4 regions of the Bacillus sp. GW823-FHT06B01 genome follow, and region 3 is predicted to be linked to each of the others. Evidence: riboswitches for the same ligand, from Rfam matches in the RefSeq annotation. Region 3 holds a riboswitch; each other region holds the start of a gene.
The links. Region 3 has a riboswitch for lysine ahead of AC1Q8N_RS18135 (aspartate kinase). Riboswitches for the same ligand answer to the same signal wherever they lie in the genome.
Positions count from the first base shown of each region.

Region 1: another riboswitch for lysine. It lies ahead of lysA (diaminopimelate decarboxylase); the one in region 3 lies ahead of AC1Q8N_RS18135 (aspartate kinase).
Region 2: another riboswitch for lysine. It lies ahead of AC1Q8N_RS01005 (amino acid permease); the one in region 3 lies ahead of AC1Q8N_RS18135 (aspartate kinase).
Region 4: another riboswitch for lysine. It lies ahead of AC1Q8N_RS13680 (amino acid permease); the one in region 3 lies ahead of AC1Q8N_RS18135 (aspartate kinase).

Region 1 covers NZ_JBXAHR010000003.1:626,456-629,671, reverse strand. The annotation lists gene AC1Q8N_RS16470 (YezD family protein) at 1-120, opposite strand, end outside; SAM riboswitch class I at 193-301, opposite strand; gene lysA (diaminopimelate decarboxylase) at 418-1,734, opposite strand; lysine riboswitch at 1,915-2,096, opposite strand; gene AC1Q8N_RS16460 (DUF3888 domain-containing protein) at 2,186-2,581, opposite strand; gene AC1Q8N_RS16455 (LTA synthase family protein) at 2,836-3,216, shown strand, end outside.
Region 2 covers NZ_JBXAHR010000001.1:188,986-192,201, reverse strand. The annotation lists gene AC1Q8N_RS01015 (sulfite exporter TauE/SafE family protein) at 1-320, shown strand, start outside; gene AC1Q8N_RS01010 (GNAT family N-acetyltransferase) at 360-809, opposite strand; lysine riboswitch at 1,133-1,325, shown strand; gene AC1Q8N_RS01005 (amino acid permease) at 1,438-2,904, shown strand; gene AC1Q8N_RS01000 (iron-sulfur cluster biosynthesis family protein) at 3,018-3,216, shown strand, end outside.
Region 3 covers NZ_JBXAHR010000003.1:946,341-949,556, reverse strand. The annotation lists gene AC1Q8N_RS18140 (DoxX-like family protein) at 1-671, opposite strand, end outside; lysine riboswitch at 863-1,049, shown strand; gene AC1Q8N_RS18135 (aspartate kinase) at 1,249-2,478, shown strand; gene AC1Q8N_RS18130 (VOC family protein) at 2,822-3,216, shown strand, end outside.
Region 4 covers NZ_JBXAHR010000003.1:106,908-110,123, forward strand. The annotation lists gene AC1Q8N_RS13680 (amino acid permease) at 57-1,481, opposite strand; lysine riboswitch at 1,628-1,810, opposite strand; gene gapN (NADP-dependent glyceraldehyde-3-phosphate dehydrogenase) at 1,989-3,216, opposite strand, start outside.

The DNA of each region.
Region 1 (3,216 bases), 320 kb from region 3:
TTTCTCTAATTGAATGACTTTCCCATCTTGCACAACAATTGTAATTGAACCATATTTCATATCAGCAAGCATCGCTTGAATTTTCTCAGATACTTCCTCAAAATGTTCCCGTACGCTCACGCGAACAGCCCCCCTTTTTATTCATAAAAAAAATCTTTCCCATTTCGAAAAGACTGTTCGGTAATATATTTTACCTTATCTTTCAAAATGGATTCCATTTTGCTGGATTTAGCACCTTGCTTTCTATAAGCAGGTTGCCGAGCTTCTTCGGGCCAGTTCCCTCCGCTTCTCTTGATAAGCTTTGTATTTGTATTTTATCACAATTCTGATTTTTTTCAATCCTAGTTTTCCGATATATTTTAATTATTTTATTTTATAAAAAAGGAATTGCCCATCCGAACAACTCCTTTTTCCCATTCACACAAGTTCTTTAATACGTATGCGATCGTTCCCAATAATATTTTCATATGTTTCACGCTCTACAACAATTTGTGATGTGCCGCCTTTCGCGAAGACGACAGCTGGTCTACGAATCCGATTATAATTATTCGCCATCGAGTATCCATATGCCCCTGTACAAGAAATTGCTAATAAATCGGCTGAAGCAACTTTCGGTAGAGTGATATCCCAAATTAACATATCTCCACTCTCACAGCACTTCCCAGCAATCGAGACAAGTTCCTCATTCTCATCATTCCCTCGATTCGCTAACATCGCTTCATAACGAGCGTTATATAAAGCAGGTCTTAAATTATCAGTCATCCCACCATCCACTGATACATATTTCCGAATACCAGGAATGTCTTTCACAGATCCGACTGTATAAATTGTCGTTCCAGCATCCCCTACAATACTACGGCCTGGTTCAACCCATATTTCTGGCAGGGGATAATTACATACTGTAAATTGTTCCCTCACAGCACTTGTTACAGCTCGCACATATGTCTCAAGAGTTAATGGTGTATCTGACTCTGTGTAGCGTATTCCGAATCCTCCGCCTACATTTAGCACTTTTACTACATAGTTTGTTCGCTCTCTCACTTCTTCTAAAAATTGACGAAGAACTTCAATCGCTCGCACAAAGCCGGCCGTTTCAAATATTTGTGATCCGATATGTGAATGAATTCCTAACACATTATAATTTGATTTTTGTAAAGCAATCTCAATTACTTGCATCGCTTGACCATTTGACACGCCAAATCCAAATTTCGAATCATCTTGGCCTGTTGTAATATATTCATGTGTGTGCGCCTCTACTCCGGGCGTTACACGAATTAATATGTTCACAAATTTCCCATGTTGCACTGCTAAATCATGCAAAATTTCTAATTCTAAGAAATTATCTACGACAAAACAACCAATATTCGCCTGAAGAGCCATCACAATTTCTTCTTCTGTTTTATTATTGCCGTGAAAATGAATGCGTGATGCCGGAAATCCTGCTTGCAGCGCAGTATATAATTCTCCTCCAGAAACAACATCTAATGACATATTCTCTTCACGAGCCACTCGGCACATCTCCATGCACAAGAACGCCTTGCTTGCATATGCTACTTGATAAGAGAAACCACTTTCTTTAAACGCACGATGAAACGCGCGGCACTTTCCTCGAATAGACTCTTCATCGTATACATAAAGTGGTGTTCCGTATTGTTTTGCTAGCTGCGTCGTATCGCACCCTCCAATTTCTAAGTGTCCTTGCCCATTGATTCGGCTTGTGCCGTGTAAATACATTTGAATTCCTCCCTTATTTCCTCTAAAACTCATAACCCCAATCTTCTATTCATTGCAGCACGCTTTTAGATAGACAAAAAACGCGCGGAACAATGTTCACACGCGTTTCTTATTAGGAAAAATATATATTGAAAAAATAAACGAGTTGTTATCTCCTCAAAATAAGAAACCGCATCAACATCTCCAAATAGCTCTCCATAAAAGAAATATTATGACAGTACTACATTTATTCAATGTAGTCCCAATATATGAATAAGATGGTTATTCTTATATTTCGGCAATAGTCCCTTTCAACCTATGATCACAGATTCCATTAAATCTCCCATAGCTTACTCTTTCCTATCGCGGCCTCTACCTTTGAGAGTAGATGAGGTAAGTCTATTTAATTTTCAAACATCTAATTGTTGCTATTAACAATACCAAAGGACCATTTTATTTGTCAAACAATTTTTTATATTGTTTTTTTACAGTTTAATTTCGTATCATTTGGTAAGCGCTTTACTGAAATCTTTGACACTTCCCATTCGCCTTCTTCATTATTAAATGTAATCGTTACCTTCTCAAATGGTGGAGCAATTTTCCCAGCAACTCGTTCATACTTCGTTACTTCAATACTTGCTTGAAATAAATATGTACCGCTATACACTTTTTTTAAACTAATAATTTTAGGACATTGATAAGGCTTCAAGCTCCCATATTGTTTTTCAATTGCTTTATTTATTTTCGGAAATAAAACAGAATAAAGGGCATCTTCCATAAGAGGTGCATCATATTGGGCTACCGACACACTCGGTGAAGCAAAAAGTATAACACTACTGCATACTATAAAATATAATAATTTTCGCATTATAACCTCCGTATTATTACACGATTCTTTCTGCGCACGATAATTATCATACATAGAAACTCCGTTTTATTGTCTCCCACTGCCCTTTTTCTACTCAATTATTATAAAAAAGTCCACAACTCTCTTTTATTTTCGTATAATGATACTCATAGTATAATAAACATAATAACAAAGGACTGTTCGTATATATAAAATGAGGCGCTAATCAAACCGGCTCACAAGAACTGTCATGCTTTTTAGGAGAGGAGTATATTATGCTACAACGCCTGTTTCCAAAACTGCGATTTGCACTCGTTGCAGTCGTTTTATTATGGATAAAAACATATATTGTGTACAAGCTAGCATTTGATATTAAAATTGATAACTTCTTTGAAGAATTTATGCTTTTTATTAATCCACTAGCTGCGTTACTTTTATTTTTCGGTTTTGCTTTACTTGCATCTAAACACCGAAACCGCATTATAGTTGGAATCAGTTTTATACTGTCCTTTATTTTATTTGGAAATGCAATGTTTTATGGGTTTTATAACGATTTCGTTACGTTCCCAGTTTTATTTCAAACAAATAATATGGCTGATTTAGGGACAAGTATAAAAGAACTCTTTACGTACAAAACATTACTTTTATTTGCAGAT
Region 2 (3,216 bases), on a different contig from region 3:
TTGGATGGGAACAAGTAAGCTGGGTTTGGGTATTTTCTCTCATGCTCGGTGGTATCGTTGCGGCACCAATCGCTGCATGGCTAGTACGCATCGTTCCTTCTCATTTACTTGGCGTATTAGTTGGTGGCCTTATTATCTTTACAAACATTCGTACATTGCTTACTACATTTAAAGTTGATCCAACTATTATTTCACTTTCTTACGTGGCAGTTGGTCTTGTCGTTATTATTTCTATTTTCATTGCTGTTCGCAATCATTCCAAGCGTTCTAACGCATCGACAGCCGGATATCCGAATGATCAAAAACAAATGCTACCATAACGATAAAAATACCGCCCGATATACTTCGAGCGGTATTTTTTATATTTCTATTTTCCAATTAATCATCGTTTCTGTAGTGTCAATTCTCTTCATATGTAATTTCTCTAATACACGAATCGAGCTATCATTTTCAAGAAGTGTCTCCGCAATAATCGTTTCTACTTCTCCTGTTTGAAAAGCCCAATTTATTAATTCTCTTACAGCTTCTGTCGCATACCCTTTATTCCAATATTTCTCAATAAATCCGTAACCAATTTCTACTGTATGTTCCTCATTTGGTTTCCCTTTAAATCCTATATCACCTAGAACGATGTCATCTTCTTTGCGAATGACATACCACGCGCCCCAAGGTAATAAAACCTTATTTTGTTTTACATTTTCTACATGCCCTACAATATGCGGACCACTGTTATATCCTTGCTCGTTAGCAACTTGCATACTCTCTTCTGTACACGGTACTATATAGAGTCTTTCTGTTTCTAATTTCATGTTAATTTCCCCTTTTTTGCTTAAACGTTTTTTTAATTATAACAAAAAATATGACCTTATTATGAATGTCGAATTATATTTTCAGAATTTTCTTTTATTTTTAAAGGGTTTTTCAATATTTTTTGCGAAACATTTGTATAACAATTTCTTTATTTGTTTTTTGTTACATAACAGTAGGTTCGGGTGGAGTTTTGCAAGCGTTTCCTATACAATAACCGATATTTTTTGACTTTTCCTAACAAAATATCTTGCAATATATTCAGAAAGTCATTACAATTGCCATATATTAAAAATCTTAGCAATATATCAAATCCTCATCAATCCGATGAGGTAGAGGTTGCGACTTTTATGAGTAAAACGGACGAGACACAGAGAATGTCACCAACTCCGTTTGAAAGGAAAAGTTGCCGAAGTTTATATTTCTTCTCTGGAAATATGAGCTGGGGCTGTCTCCGAAAGGAACAGAACTGTCACGTTTACAAAATTACCGTGTAAACGTGGGGTGCTATCTTAACGGAAGGGTATGATGGGGTGGTTATTTGTGAAACGTTCCGCCTAATTCCTTTGGCGGTTTTTTGTATTTTTCTCCCCCGCTCCTTCCTAACCTACAAGAAAAGGAGTGTTGAACATGAATAGCGCAACAAATCAATCTACCTCTAAAACGCAAACTACACAAGGACAAGGTGAATTAAAACGCGGATTAAAATCTCGTCACCTTACGATGATTTCTCTCGGTGGTACAATCGGTACCGGACTATTTCTTGCCAGCGGTGGTGTCATCCATACAGCTGGTCCTGGCGGTGCACTAGTCGCATACGCCGCAATTGGAATTATGGTTTACTTTTTAATGACAAGCTTAGCTGAACTCGCGGCTTACATGCCTGTTACCGGATCTTTTAGCACGTATGCAACAAAATTTGTTGATCCATCCCTTGGCTTTGCACTTGGATGGAACTATTGGTATAACTGGGCCATTACAATTGCTGCTGAACTCGCTGCTGTAACATTAATTATGAAATTTTGGTTCCCAGATACCCCTTCTCTTATTTGGAGTGGATTATGTTTAGCTATTATTTTCCTTTTAAACTATTTATCTGTTAAAGGGTTTGGTGAATCTGAATATTGGTTCGCACTTATTAAAGTAGTTACTATTATTATCTTTTTAATTGTCGGCTTTATGATGATTTTCGGAATTATGGGCGGCGAATCTGTTGGCTTTAAAAACTTCACTGTTGCAGATGCACCATTTAATGGCGGCATTATGGCAATTATCGGTGTATTTATGGCTGCTGGGTTCTCATTCCAAGGAACTGAATTATTAGGTGTAGCTGCTGGTGAAACTGCTGATCCAGAGCGTAACATTCCAAAAGCAATTCGTTCTATCTTTTGGCGTATTCTTTTATTCTATATCCTTGCGATTCTCGTTATCGGTTTATTAATTCCTTATACGACTGAAAGCCTTGCTGCAAGCGATGTAACAGTAAGTCCATTTACACTTATTTTTGAAAAAGCGGGCGTTGCCTTTGCTGCTTCTGTTATGAACGCTGTTATTTTAACGGCAGTATTGTCTGCTGGTAACTCTGGTATGTATGCATCAACTCGTATGCTTTGGGACTTAGCTCGCCAAGGAAAAGCACCAAAGTTTCTTGGTAAATTAGATAGCCGCGGTGTACCTGTTAACGCATTAATCGTAACGTCAATTGTCGGTAGTATCGCTTTCATTGCCTCTTTATTCGGTGACGGTGTTGTATACATTTGGTTATTAAACGCATCTGGAATGTCTGGCTTTATCGCATGGGTCGGAATTGCAATTAGTCATTACCGTTTCCGTAAAGCATATATCGCACAAGGAAAAGATTTGAAAGACTTACCATATAGAGCAAAATGGTTCCCGTTCGGTCCAATTTTCGCATTTGCACTTTGTGTCATCGTAATTTTAGGTCAAAACTACGGCGCATTTATGGGTGAATCAATCGATTGGAACGGTGTACTCGTTTCTTACATCGGTTTACCACTCTTCTTAGTACTATGGTTAGGATATAAATTTACGAAGAAAACGAAAGTGATTCCGCTCGATAAATGTGAATTGAAATAAAGTGAAACGAGCAAACAAATATGTTTGCTCGTTTTTTATTCCGATGCTTCTCCCTTCCCTATTTCTCCTGTTTTTGCAATAATAAAGGAAATATATATAAAGGTTGGGATACCATGAACATTCGTATTACTGATGAAGCAAAAGCAGCTATACATAAATTAGAACGTGAAGATAAAAAGATCATTCGCATTAGAGGAACAATGACAAACTCTTGTAGTATTTTCGTTGATGTTGATTTAATTTGGGATACATATGATGCAGATGATGTTGTATATAAAGATGCCGAGTTTATCGTACAAATGGATTCATTCA
Region 3 (3,216 bases):
TCTAACAGCCCAATTATTTTAAGAATAAAAATACTATTTTCAGTTGAACCAATTATGACCGAAAGCATTTTCACTTCTTCGGGATGGATAAAGATCATTTTCGGTACAATCCCTTGATATAGCCATACAAAAGCAATTAAAAAACATACGAGCCAATATGTCATCGTTCTTCTAATTAGTAATCTCGGATGAAGTCCCTTTTCTAACCATAATTTTAAAGCATCAAAACTCCAAGCAGTCGCCCAGCCTAATAACGGACGAAACATATAAAAATCTATTACATTCCCTATACGACCAAACCTCGTATCATAATCATATTGCGTCTCAAAATGAATGTGTTCTTTACGCGGTGTATACTTCCAATAACCACGCCCTATTTGAATAAGTGATAATTTATTATCCGTCCAAAATTTTAAAGAAGAAATCCGGTCTCCCGTTTCTTTTCTTATTTCACCTATCGATTCTCCTTCCCCAGCTATTTCAAGTCCAAATCCGATCTTTGTTTTATATAAAAACTTCTGCGGTTCTCCTTCTTTTTTCTCTAAATATGAAATTTCAGTAAAGCGAGCATCCCATTCTGTATGTATATGTGGTTCTTGCGTGTATTCCCATAATTTCTCCATTGTTGTGTTCATTTCTGCCGAAACATAAATAGGCTTTTTCCCCTTCATTCTTCCACCTCCAATGCGCTATAATTTTAATGTACATGCTATGAATTTATTTTGCTACAGTTTTCACAAACTCCTCCAAGAGAAGAAAGAATTTTTAAAATTTATACAAAACACTTGATTCCCCGAAAAATTTAAATTATTATAAAACAAATGTTACCAACAACTTCATAAATCAAACACTCTCGCCTAAAACGTGAGATAGAGGTTGCGATACTTATGATTATTCTAATGGAGACACAGAGATGTCTATGAAATTAGATGAAAGGAAGTATTGCCGAAATCGATAATTTTCTCTGCATTTATCGATTGGGGCTGTTTTCGAATAGAAACAGAACTGTCATATGTACAGCAGTGTATGTATGAAGAGCTATCTACAAAAAAGAGATATCATTTTTATGGTATTCCTTTTTTGGCGGTTTTTTTATTAGCTCCGTTTTCTGTTTCCCTTTTCCTGTAACAGCACCATCCTCACTTATTTGAGATGGTGTTTTTTGTTTTTCTCTGGTAACTACAGGAATATTGGGATCTATATATGTCCTAATCTATTCTTAAAAATGGATGAAAGAAGGAATTCGTAATGGAAACGATTGTACAAAAATTTGGTGGCACTTCTGTTGGAAGCGTTGAGCGCATTCAACATGTAGCAAATTTAATTATTGAAGAATATGAACGAGGACATAGCATCGTCTCTGTCGTTTCAGCAATGGGAAAAAGCACAGATGAACTCGTAGCACTTGCTAACGCGATTTCAGAAAATCCGAGTAAACGCGAAATGGATATGCTTCTATCAACAGGAGAGCAAGTGACTATTTCATTATTAACGATGGCACTACAAGCAAAAGGTTATAACGCGATTTCATTAACTGGATGGCAAGCTGGTATTACGACAGAATCTGTACATAGTAGTGCACGGATTACTGAAATTCATACAGATCGAATTCAATCTTATCTTACTGAAGGCACGATTGTTATTGTAGCTGGCTTCCAAGGAGCCAGTAAAGAACATGAAATTACAACGCTTGGACGTGGTGGTTCTGATACAACTGCTGTTGCATTAGCTGCTGCACTGAAAGCAAAAAAATGTGATATTTACACGGATGTGAACGGTGTATATACAACGGACCCACGAGTTGTAAAAGATGCTTATAAATTAGATGAAATTTCTTATGACGAAATGCTAGAACTAGCAAACCTCGGTGCTGGTGTATTACACCCGCGTGCTGTTGAGTTTGCTAAAAATCATAATGTCATGTTAGAAGTTCGCTCAAGTATGGAACAAGAAAACGGAACAATTGTAAAAGGAGAATGTAACATGGAACAACAATCAATCGTTAAAGGTATTGCATTTGAAGATAATATTACACGCGTCACAATGAAAGGATTGGAACAAGGTGCACTTTCAACAGTTTTCTCTACATTAGCAGCGGCACATATTAATGTAGATATCATCATTCAAAGTATTACAAATGAAGGAACTGTTCACCTCTCCTTCTCAATCCATTCTAATGATTTAGAAGAAACATTAGAGGTATTGGAACAGAATCAAGAAACACTTCACTATGAATCTGTAGAATATGAAAATCATTTAGCAAAAGTATCCATTGTAGGATCGGGTATGGTCTCTAATCCTGGTGTTGCTGCAAATATGTTCACTACTTTAAAAGAAGAAGATATTCATATTAAAATGGTAAGTACATCAGAAATTAAAGTGTCTGTCGTTATTGACCGCCTTCATTTAGTAACAGGTGTCGAGGCACTGCATCAATCATTTATGGCGAAAATTGAGCCTTTAGTGCAGATGAGTTAATTTCCACCGGTAAAACTTTAAAAAATATATGAATCTATTTCCTTCCTATATAAATAGAAACAGGGTAGGACTGTTTTGTGGGAAAGTCGAAGTTATTCTATCGAATAGCAATTACAGTATCAAATTCTTGAAATGATAGCATTCACGAAATAAAGTTCTCGCATATTTCAATAGTAAAGGTTTGCGAAGTGTTATTCGTTAACAAGATTTTATATACTATGCCCGAAAACACCTTGTCACATTTTCCTACACTGTGACAAGATGTTTTTTGTTTAGAAGAGATTTTAGTATAATTATGAGGATAATTAAATAATAAATTTATACATAAAAGGAGATAAAAACTATGGCAAACAACCGATTACTACGAATGGACAATGTCAGCATCGTTGTAGAATCCCTTGATAACGCAATCTCTTTCTTCGAGGAGATTGGCTTGAATCTCGAAGGGCGAGCTACTGTTGAAGGTGAATGGGCTGGTCGCGTAACTGGACTCGGTTCTCAGTGCGTAGAGATTGCTATGATGGTTACCCCAGATGGCCATAGCCGAATTGAACTTTCGCGATTTCTCACCCCCCCTACTATTGCAGATCATCGGACAGCTCCTGTAAATGCCCTCGGTTATTTACGCGTCATGTTCACCGTTGAGGACATTGACGAAATGGTATCCAGACTGACTAAACATGGTGCTCAGCTCGTTGGTGAAGTAGTTCAGTATGAGAACTCGTATCGACTCTGCTA
Region 4 (3,216 bases), 840 kb from region 3:
TTCACCTCTTTGTTCTATTATATATGTTTTATAAAAGAAAAAACGAGCAAATTGCGTTATGCAACTTGCTCGTTTTTCTTTTCGTTATTTTTTTTCTGATCACGATTCATTAATGGATAGAAGGCAAAGCCGATTACGAATAAACCAATTCCGAGAAGGAACGTTTTTATATCGGATGCGCCGGTTTTAATAACCCATAGTGCGTAGCAAAGTGCGATCACTGCGACTATGCCATCTGTAATTCTTGCCCGCATTTCATTTTTATATGTTTCACCAGTTGCGACTAGTTTTAACTGGAAGATTGGTGAAACGAGATATGGAATGAGGTAGGCCAGTGTTGATACGGTAATAACGAATGTATAAGCTTCCGCAATAGTTCCTGATAATGTTGAGAATAAGAACACTTGCGACATAATGTTTGTTAATCGTAATGAGTAAATTGGACTTCCTTTTTTATTTGTTTTTGTGAAGAAGGAAGGGAAGAAACCTTCTTTTGCTGCTTGATACGGTACTTCTGAGCTTAATAAAATCCAGCCTAATATAGAACCGAATAGGGAAGTAAGAGCAAGTAATGCCATCAGTTTCCCGCCGCCATGACCCATTGCAGCGTTTAATGCATCTGCTAATGGACGTTCAGAAGCTTGTAATTTATCAACGTGAAGTACACCCATTGTTAAAATTGTAATTCCTAAGTAAATCGCAACTGTAATAAGTAATCCTGCAACTGTTGCGCGTTTTACTGTTTTAGGAGAGGTAGCACGGTTTGATAAAAGTACTGCCGATTCAATTCCGATAAATGCCCAAAGCGTTGTAAGAGCAGCTAAGTTTACTTGTGAAAGAAGGCCGTGTGATACACCTGATTTATCGATCATCGGTGTGTACCATTGTCCAAACTTAGAAGCTTCGAATGCAAATAAAGTAACGACGATGAATAAAAGGAATCCAGTTACTTTCGTTGTTGTTGCTAAGAAGTTTAGCTTTCCAGCTCCGCTTACACCGTTTGTTAATATAATATGAGTTCCCCAAAGTAAGATGGAACAAATCGTAAATGTAATTAGTTTTCCGACTTCTATGTTAAAAGAACCGATTGAAAATAGTAGTCGTGTATCTTTCATAATTGGGAAGAAGAGTGATAAATATCCCGCAAATGATGTAATGATGGCAACGTTACTTGCCCAGTTTGCTACCCAATATCCCCATACCATACTGAAACCAGCCATTTTTTTCTTTTTTGGTGTTGAGAATAAAGCATATGCATGACTTTGTGGTCCTGTCGTTAAATCAGGACGACGAATTGCTAAATTACCGAAAACAAGAGCTAGCATTAAAACACCAAACCCTGTTGTTAACCAAGCTAAAGTGACACCGAGAGGGCTTGCTGTTTGTGCCAACGTACTTGGCACCATGAAAATACCAGCGCCAACCATGTTACCGACAACGAAAGCTGTTAATACCCAAAAGCCCCATTTTTTTTGTTGCATAGAAAATACCTCCAAAGTTAGTATAACCAAGTCAAGCGAGGAGATATGTATGTCTTCTTAGTAGAGAAGAGAAGTCCCAAACAAAACAAAAAAAGCACGTAATTTGCCGCTACATGCTTTCTATCTTATAAGAAACCCACGACATACCTCTCGATAGCTCTCCACAAACGAAACGTTTGTGACAGTTCTGCACTTATTAAATGCAGACCCAGCAAGCGTGCATGGTGGACACGGGCTTACTTCGGCAATCATTCCTTTCTCATTCCTTCATCAATGCCACTACATCTCCTGAAATGATACTCTTAATGACTGCAACCTCTACCTCACCGAGATACGAATGAGGATTTAAATATTAAATTAACGTCTTTAAGAGTAACAAATGAATTTTTATACGTCAATGGATATAGTAATAATCAGATTATAGAGAAGAGTTTGTTATTAGGAATGAATAATTATTTGATATAAAAAGAAGCTGATCCAAAACTAGATCAGCTTCTACATATAAGATTAAACTAAGTTTAATACTGTTACTTTTTCACGTGTCATAGACTCAAGGCTCTTACGAATACCTTGTGCGCCCATACCTGAACCTTTTACACCGATGAATGGGAAGTGGTCAGGGCCGCGCTCTGTGCGTCCGTTAATTTGAACAGAACCAGTTTCGATTTTGTTAGCAATTGCAAATGCTTTGTTAATGTCTTTTGTGAAGACACTTGCTTGTAGACCGAACTCTGATTTGTTAGCAATTTCAATTGCTTGTTCATCTGAAGAAACACGGATGATTGGAAGGATTGGGCCGAAGGGCTCTTCCCAAGCAACTTTCATTTCTTCTGTTACGTGGTCGATTAATGTTGGGTAAATTAAGTTACGCTCACGTTTGTTACCGATAACGATTGTTGCACCTTTTTCAACAGCGTCGTCAACTAAGCCTTGAACGAAGTCAGCAGACTTGTCGTCGATTAATGGAACGATTGTGCTGTCTTGTTCTGGAGATCCAACTGATAGCTCAGCTACTTGCGCTTTTAATAAGCTAACAAGCTCGTCCGCTACGTTTTCGTGTACAAGTACACGTTTAATAGCAGTACAACGTTGACCAGAGTAAGAGAATGCACCGCTTACGATATGGTTTGCAGCATCTTGTAAGTCAGCATCTTCACGAACGATACCAGGGTCTTTACCACCAAGTTCTAATACAAGTGGAATCATTGCAGCTTTTTTCGCTAAATGTTTACCTGTGTTTGTACCACCTGTGAACGATACCATATTGATGCCTTCGTGTTCTACTAAGTAGTCACCAATTACAGAACCGCGTCCTGTAGCTACGTTTACAAGACCTTTTGGAAGGCCAGCTTTATGAAGTGCTTCAACCATTTTAATACCACTAATTGCACCTTGAGTTGCTGGTTTGAAAATAACAGCGTTACCCATAATTAATGCTGGTGCAAGTTTTGCAGCAGATAAGTTTACTGGGTAGTTAAATGGTGCGATTGCTAATACAACACCAAGGGGTGCGCGTTGGATGATCGCAAGTTTAGATTTCGTTCCGCCAGGGAAGCTATCGCCCATCATGCTTTCTCCGTGCATATGAAGAGCTTCTTCGATTGTGTAACGAATGAAATCAGCTGTACGAACAACTTCTTTCTTCGCATCTTTATAACCTTTACCGACTTCTTTCATAATGATATCGGCAATTTCATCTTGCATATTTACGAGCTCATCAGCCCATTTATATAAA